DNA from 2 places in the Peribacillus sp. NPDC055009 genome. Region 2 is predicted to be linked to the other one. Evidence: riboswitches for the same ligand, from Rfam matches in the RefSeq annotation. Region 2 holds a riboswitch; the other holds the start of a gene.
The links. A riboswitch is a leader RNA that binds a small molecule or an ion and turns the genes downstream of it on or off. The one in region 2 is predicted to bind S-adenosylmethionine.
Positions count from the first base shown of each region.

Region 1: another riboswitch for S-adenosylmethionine. It lies ahead of ACWF5P_RS11725 (sugar ABC transporter substrate-binding protein); the one in region 2 lies ahead of mmuP (S-methylmethionine permease).

Region 1 is NZ_JBSGVZ010000006.1:98,813-103,250, reverse strand. Features, by position in the region: gene ACWF5P_RS11730 (ATP-binding cassette domain-containing protein) at 1-310, opposite strand, end outside; gene ACWF5P_RS11725 (sugar ABC transporter substrate-binding protein) at 368-1,480, opposite strand; SAM riboswitch class I at 1,596-1,701, opposite strand; gene ACWF5P_RS11720 (GTP-binding protein) at 1,797-4,438, opposite strand, start outside.
Region 2 is NZ_JBSGVZ010000013.1:38,578-43,015, reverse strand. Features, by position in the region: gene ACWF5P_RS18465 (ring-cleaving dioxygenase) at 1-390, shown strand, start outside; gene ACWF5P_RS18460 (alpha/beta hydrolase) at 390-998, shown strand; gene ACWF5P_RS18455 (flavin reductase) at 1,016-1,624, shown strand; SAM riboswitch class I at 1,849-1,951, shown strand; gene mmuP (S-methylmethionine permease) at 2,035-3,423, shown strand; gene mmuM (homocysteine S-methyltransferase) at 3,420-4,382, shown strand.

The sequences.
Region 1 (4,438 bases), on a different contig from region 2:
ACATTACATTTTCCCCAACCGTTAAATAAGGGATGAGGGCGGTATCCACTTCCTGATAAACAATTTGAATGCCTTGTTCTTGAGCCGCTTTTGGCGAGCGGATATCCCTCTTCACCCCATCAATATAAATGTCACCTGAATAATGAACATGGGCTCCCGATAATACTTTCATTAACGTCGATTTCCCTGCTCCGTTTGCACCGACCAATGCGTGGGCTGTCCCCGATTTTACGGAAAAATCAACATCACTCAGCGCCTTCACCCCCGGAAATTCAATCGAAATCTTCTTCATTTCTAGTTGCGTGCCCATGTCCATTCCCCCTTATTGAACAGACACTCCCTTCTACTTGAAAGAGAGTGTCTCTTTTTAATTTTTATAATGATCTTTCAAAACTTTCATCCAATCTTCTTCAAATTCCGTCGATACACCCCAGCCATCGACAATACCTGACAGATTTGCCATGTTCACCGCTTCTTTAGACGCTTGGATTTGCTTTTGTGAAATAAGTGAAGCCTCCAAGTCATAGGTTTGCGGCGTTTCTTCGCCCGCTAATTTTTTAGCCAATATCCTCATATTTACTGCACCGATCAACTTGGGATCTACTGCTGCCGTGTAGGACCATGAGCTATCAGCCGATTGGATTTCCTGGAGATCTGCATTCGAGACATCTATTCCATATATCTTCACTTCATCGCGGCCCGCCTCTTTAATCGCCCGGGCTGCACCGATAGCAAAGGCATCCCATGTTGCGAAAATGGCATCCAATTTACCTTTAGGGTATTTATTCAGCATTGCGGCTACAGCATTTTGTGTCTGAACCGATGTATCAGCAGATGCCACTCCGAACCTTTCGACTTCTTTGATCCCAGGATTTTCTTTTAATTTTTCCTGATAGACTGCATTTCTTCTTACCATTGGAGGAAAACCGTCCACCCAAAGGTATGCAATTGCCGCTTTACCTTTCTGTTCTTTTATCAGCTTATCAAAAGCCAGTGTTGCCAACGCTTCATCATCTTGTGAAGTTAATGTCACGCCTTCTATTTTAGATAGATCGCTTATTGAATCGAATGTGACAACGCTTTTACCTGCATCAACCAACTTTTGAACGTCATTCACAGTTGCTGCATCATCACCATGTGAAATGATATAGCCGTCATAATCTTCCTCCAAAGCCTGCGCTATCGCATCATGGAATTTAGCCGTATCACCATTGGCTGTGTACGTATCCACTTGAAACCCCAGTGCTTCTCCTTCTTCCTTCGCCCCCGCCAGGTATTGGGCCGTATGATCATCACCGCCAATTTTACGGATCACTTTGATTCTGGCTCCATCTCCATCAGCGAATCTTTCCGGAACATTTTCAAATGATACTTTTTCTTCTTTCTTCGACTCTGTGGAACTCTGACCTGTAGAGCACCCCGTTAAAAGCAAAGCCGAAGCGATGGCTGAAATGAATATACCTTTAATAGACCTTTTCATCTTGTTTCCCTCCATTTTTTCTTATTAGTCTCATCAGTTAAGTTGGTGTAAATCCCAAAATAAAAACCTCTCTAATATAGAGAGGTTTAATCGGCTGTTTTGCAGACTTGTCCCTCTCTTATCTGTCAAAACATTTCTGTTTTGCAGGATTTAGCACCAATTCCTAATGGAACGGTTGCTGGGCATCTTAGGGCCAGTCCCTCCGCCACTCTTGATAAGAGATATATCGTGTTACGTTTTTGTAATTATCACTTTATAGGGATATAGTCGTAAAGTCAATAGATTTTTGAATATTTGAAATGTTCCCCGTTATTTTTTATTTTCTTTGAAGCTGGGCTAGACGCTTTTTCTCAATCTTTTCAAGCCGCTCCAACTGCCTTAATTTCACTTCGAACAAAGTGATAGGGTCACGGTAAACTTCCGGATTTTGTTTCATATGCTCCAATGCAGCCTGGTAGTCTTTTATTTCAGTCTGCGTTTGCTCTATCGTTTTTTGAAGTAATGCAAATGAACCGCGATAGAAAAGGGAGATGTCACGATCCAAAGATTTTTCAAACAATCCAAATTGGGTAAGGAAACGCTCCGTGATCATTTCCGCAACATCCAGGTAATCTTCACTTTCCAGGTATTTCTTATAACGATTGTACATATTGGCTTTATTTTGCGGTATCGCCCCAAACAGCTTCCCTGCCCCTTTAAGCAGTAATTGAGATGGAGTCCTGCGCAAAAGGATATTGACGTTTTCGATGCGGATGCTGCTTGTCATCCGGTCGGCATCACGGCGCCAGTCATCCAATACTCTGAAGTCGCCTGCAAGCGTAATCCGTTCTTCTTTGTATAATTCATTGAAACCGGCACTCATCTCATCCATAAACTGCTGGCTTTGTGAGAACTCCATTTGGGAACTGGCAATCCAGTCTTGAAGAGAACGGTAATATTGAGGCATGATCTTGTCAGAAATGAAGTTTTGAATCCGCTCATTCATTTCCTGATTTAACTGTACATGGACCTGACTGAAATCACTGCTTTCCGTTAACGATTTAGAGCAATCCCTCAGTAATTCAGGAATTTTTGAATAAAGCTGACTTTTCACTTCGTCCTTAAGCGAACGATACGACCTTATGATATTTTCACTTTTCTCTTTTTCCAAATCAGCCAATTGGTTGACAGCCCCATTCAGCTTGACTTCCATCTGTTCATTCCAAGAGATGGAATGCTCGCATTTCCGCTCATTGGCTGCCCGTTTTTCTAACAGATAAGATAAAGTTTTACGAATGAATGCCAGGATTTTTTCAGATCTTCTTTCCTTCCAATTATCATCTTGATAATTCGATTGAAGGAAGGCTGAAAGGTCCTTCAATTGCTGCCGGCTGTCATAATGTTTAGAGAAAGCGAATACTTTCGCATTCGGGAAATAGGCATTCACTTTATCCCATGTTTCGTCTTCCATCCGGACTGCGACCTGATCACTGTATATCGTATCCATTTTATTTAATAAGAAATGAATCGGCAGTTTCGGAGCCATCATTTGAATTTCCAATAACAGATCCCGTTCGCTGCCGGTGAAAGGCGCCCGGGCGTCAAGAACGAACATCAATCCATCACTGCCATGTAAATAGCCCTGGAAATCGGATTCCACGCTTTTTTCCCCATTGAACCCAGGAGTATCCAATAATCGCAGATGATTATTCCTTAGGTAGTCACTGATGATGGTCACATCGACAATAGTCCCGCGCTGGCGGCGTGTTTCATCCAAATCAGTTAGCTCCTCGACAACTTTGCTATCTGTATCGGTAATTTCAAGGATTTCCAAATCATCCCCATCTTTGACACTGACTAGTGACGAATGATCTTCAGCGGCAATGCTCTCACCAACGATTGACTGAATAAAGGATGTCTTGCCATTTCCTGTGCTTCCAGCAAGAAGAAGATTGAAATTCCGGGTATCCTTAAGCCCGTCTACCATCCATTTAAGCTTATTGCCAACCTTTAAATCATTATCTTCAGCCCACTGGATAATGGAATTGAACAGTTTCTCTCCCGCTTCCAGTCCGCCACCCAATTTAGGCGATTTCGAAAGCAGGCTCTCTGCGTCCTGAATGACCAACGCATTGATCGTATCCGGGAAGATTTCATTCCAGGACAACGCGGATGCCGCCGCAAACAGCGAGAGCTCCCCGTCTGCGATTTTGAGCCAGTTTTCAAGCAACCTTGGCACGACAGGACTTAATTCCTTGATTAGGTGCGTTCCTTCTAACAGACCTGCATATGCATCCCTGTAATAGACGGAAAGCTCTTCCCATACATCCGCATGGTTCAATTCGATGGTATCTATCAAGTTATTAATCACTCTCAGCCATTCGAAATAAGAATCCGTATATTTATAGTTTTTCCAAAGGGCAACCGTCACCTTTTCGAAACGTTCCTGGTCGAGTGTGTATAGCGAACCAAGGACAGTTGAAAAATAATCCGGATCCATCGATTGGGCAACACCTTGCTGGATATACGTTTTCAGCACATCGAACCAGCCCATTGATTCTGTACGGATACTTTCATTCGCCGCTAATACCACCGCACTGTTCCAATCCTTTTGTTCTTCAAAAAAGGCACGTGCAATTTCCGTGACATTCGGGTAGTCCGGTTGGAACTCGACTGCTTCTTTCACGACATTGGAAGCCAGGTCATTTCTCGATTCCACTATGTACAGGGAAAACAGTTGCAAAAGAACCTCTGTTTTCAAGACCGCTTCATCCGTATCGACGGATTTATAGATATCCTCTGCGGTTGAATACATTTCCAGTTCAAAATAAGCATCAGCGATGTTTTTCTTCGCCCATGAACCAAGTTCCCCTTCTATGTTTTCCCATTTAAAAATGGCTGCCTCATAGTCATGATGCTGAAAATATACTTCTCCTTGAGCAAATCGAATTGCGGTTAAATCCGCTCTTTCCTTTTTTT
Region 2 (4,438 bases):
CGCTTCAAATCCACATCGGACATCGGAAATTTGATAGATGTTAAAAAAACGGTTTTGCCAAATGGGAAAATCGGAGTGGGAACTGTTCATCATCTTGCATGGCGTGCAAGCGATAATGAAGATCATAAAGAATGGAGGGAACATATCGCAAACCATGGCTATGGCGTGACACCCTTTAAAGACCGCCAATACTTCGATGCCATTTATTTCAGGGAAGATGGAGGCATACTCTTTGAAGTTGCCACAGATCCACCTGGCTTTGCTCATGATGAAACGAAGGAAACGATGGGTAGTAAATTAATGCTGCCGCCATGGTTTGAGGAAAAAAGGGAAATTATGGAGAAAACGTTACTGCCGGCAGTGCCGAGGGTACTAGAGGAGGATAAATGATGAAGCATATTTTTCAAAAAGGAAGTAATCCAGATGCACCGTTGCTTTTGCTTTTACATGGCACTGGAGGAACGGAAACGGATCTTTTGCCATTATCGGAGATGGTTTCACCGGGATCATCCGTACTCAGCGTACGGGGAAATGTACTTGAAAACGGAATGCCCCGTTATTTCCGCCGGCTGGCTGAAGGAGTTTTTGATGAAGAAGATTTGATTTTCCGTACGAAGGAGCTTTATGACTTCTTGGAATCAGCGTCCGGACAATATGACTTCGATCGTGACAGAGTGGTGGCATTAGGTTATTCTAATGGTGCAAACATAGCAGCAAGTTTGATGTTCCATTTCGAAGGGGCATTAAAAGGAGCGATTCTTCATCATCCAATGGTGCCTAGACGCGGGATTGCTTTGCCGTCCCTATCGGATATACCTGTATTCATTGCTGCAGGTAAAAACGATCCGATATGCCCCGCAGCAGAAACTGATGAACTTAATCGGATTTTACTGCAAGCGGGTGCTGCGGTGGACGTTCACTGGGAAAATTACGGTCATCAGTTAACACGTTCAGAGGTTGATGCAGCAAGTTCATGGTTTCAAAAGAACTTTTTATAAGAATGAGAGGGATGAAGATGATTTCAGTAAATCCTGAAAGTCTTACAGAACGGGAAAATTATAAGTTTTTGACTGGAAGCATCATACCGAGACCAATAGCCCTGGTCACGACACAATCCGAAACCGGTACAATCAATATAGCGCCGTTCAGTTTTTTTAACATAGTCAGTTCCAATCCTCCGATGATTTCCATTTCTGTTCAACGGAAAGAAGGAGTTTTGAAGGACACGGCCCGAAATGCAATTCAAACAGGTGAATTCGTTGTTCATATCACTGATGAAGACAATGTTGCTGATGCAAATCGAACGGCCAAGGAACTCCCGTCTGACGAAAGTGAATTGGGTCTTACCAATTTCACTCAGGCTGTTAGTGATAAGGTGTCGGTACCAGGATTGCAAGAAGCGAAGGTACGCTTTGAATGCACATTGGAGCATGCGATACCTTTGGCAGGTTCCAAGAATAAACCTGGTTGTGATTTATTGATAGGGAAAATAGTCTGCTATCATATAGAGCAGGAGATTTACCATAATGGCCGAATTGACCAGAAGGGGCTAAAACCAGTAGCAAGATTAGCGGGTCATACTTATACAAAACTAGGAGAATTATTTGAAATTGAAAGACCTTAAGGAATATAAGAAAAATGGCGTCATCTTTTAAGGTGTCGTCATTTTTTAAAAATTATTCCCGGTTAGCATTATTTACAATTCTATAATGTAAGCGACTGTTCCAAAAACAAGTTCATATCTATGCCAAAGGTGCGTTGATCGTTTGGATTTTAAAGGAAGTCTTTACAAACCGAAACAAAACTTGACAATTTTTTCATAGATTGATAAAGTTATAAAAAAATAATTTCTTATCCAGAGAGGTGGAGGGACTGGCCCTATGAAACCTCAGCAACAGGTCTGCAATGACACTGTGCTAATTCCAGGGGGTGAAACCTTGATAGATAAGACCGTACGTGTTTATTTGTCAGTAACGCACTCTTTTTTAGAGTGCGTTTTCGTTTTTTCTGGATGCAAGATAAAGGAGAGTAAGAATGGAGAACAAAAGGAAGCATGATTTTCAAAGGAAAATGCAGGCACGGCATATAATAATGCTATCGCTTGGCGGGGTGATTGGAACAGGTTTATTCTTAAGTTCGGGTTATACGATTCAACAGGCAGGCCCGTTTGGCACCATCCTTTCGTATCTGATTGGGGCATTAGTGGTTTATCTAGTCATGCTATGTCTAGGGGAACTGGCAGTACATATGCCCGAGACAGGTGCGTTTCATAGCTACTCAGCTAAATACATAGGTCCTGGGACAGGGTATACAGTAGCCTGGTTGTATTGGCTAACTTGGACAGTTGCACTTGGTTCGGAATTCACGGCTGCAGGATTGTTGATGCAGAGATGGTTTCCATCAATCAATGTCTGGATATGGAGTGCACTATTTGCCATATTGGTTTTGGCATTAAATGCGTGGACCGTTAAATTTTTCGCTGAATCCGAATTCTGGTTTGCGTCTATAAAGGTATTTGCCATTGTGATTTTCATTATTTTGGGAGCAGCGGCAATGCTAGGTTTCATTCCAATAATTCATTCACAATCCGCTCCGTTATTCTCCAATTTTACAAGTGAAGGTTTATTTCCGAATGGTGCTTTTGCCATTATAATGACGATGCTTGCGGTGAATTTCGCATTCTCTGGAACTGAATTAATTGGAATTGCAGCTGGAGAAACTGTGAATCCAGAAAAAACGATACCAAAGGCAATCCGTATGACATTATGGAGATTGATTATCTTTTTTGTAGGAACCATCGTTGTATTATCCGCATTATTGCCTATTTCGGATGCAAGCGTATTAGAAAGCCCCTTTGTGGCAGTTCTTGAACGGATTGGTGTGCCATATGCAGCGGATATTATGAACTTTGTTATATTAACTGCCATTTTGTCTGCTGCAAACTCAGGACTGTATGCGGCATCCAGAATGCTTTGGTCACTTGCAGATAAGGAAACTATATCACCAATATTTGCAAAATTGACAAAACGGGGAGTTCCGATAAATGCAGTCCTTTTCAGTATGTTGGGCGGCTGCTTAGCCCTGTTTTCGAGTATTATTGCACCGGATACTGTTTACATAGTGCTTGTATCCATTTCTGGACTAGCCGTTGTTGTAGTTTGGATGAGTATTAGCATGTCGCAATTTCTATTTCGCAGACGATATATAAACGAAGGAAATTCAGTTAATGACTTAGCTTATCGAACGCCATTATATCCACTCGTACCAATCGTTTCTTTTATGCTATGCCTAGCTTCTTGCATAGGAATTGCATTTGATCCTACACAACGAATTGCACTATATTGTGGCATTCCATTTATTTTGTTTTGCTATGGAAGTTATTATCTGACACAAAACCATAAAGAAAAGAGGAGTAGATCATGAACATTAAAACTAACCCAATTGACGCTATTTTACGAGATCATTCAGTCATGATTTTAGACGGAGCTTTAGCTACAGAGCTAGAGAGGCATGGATGTGATTTGGACGACCCGCTCTGGTCTGCACGTGTATTACTTGAAAATCCAGAAGTGATTTATCAAGTGCATTCTGACTATTTTCGTGCTGGAGCGGATTGTGCGATTACGGCTAGCTACCAAGCCACTGTTGAAGGTTTCGCCCTCCGCGGAATACAAGAAAAAGAGGCTTTGGAGCTAATCAGGAAAACGGTTTTACTCGCAAGAAAAGCAAGAGATGATTTTTGGAAGGAAGAAAATCAAACGCTTAGGCCTAAGCCATTGGTTGCTGCATCTGTTGGGCCTTATGGGGCTTATCTTGCAGATGGTTCAGAGTATGTAGGAAACTATGGTGTTTCGGATGAAACTTTAATTGCATTCCATAGCTCACGAATATCAGCGTTGATTGAAGCTGGAGCTGACCTTTTAGCATTTGAAACGATTCCTTCCCTGCAAGAAGCAAAAGTATTATATTCATTATTGAAGGATTATCCAGAAGTGTATGCTTGGCTATCCTTTTCATTGAAAAATGAAAAAGCGATAAGTGATGGTACTTCACTCGAGGAGTGTACAAGATTGTTTGGGGACAGTGAGCAAATTGCAGCAATTGGCATCAACTGTGCGCCAGTTTCAAGTATCACGGAAGCCATCCAGGTGCTGCGTGCAAACACGGATAAACCAATCATTGTTTATCCGAATTCAGGTGAAACATATAATCCGGAAACTAAAACATGGCATGGGCAAGAATCATGTAACAGGCTCGACCTGAAATCTGAAGAATGGCAACATGCAGGGGCGCGTTTAATTGGAGGATGCTGCAGAACGGCACCACATCATATTGAAGACATTTCAAGAAAGTGGCGACCTTCCGTGGTGGTATCCTCCTAGCCCTTGTACTGTTTTAAAGTATGTATGATATAGACCCTAACTAAAGGAACAGGAAG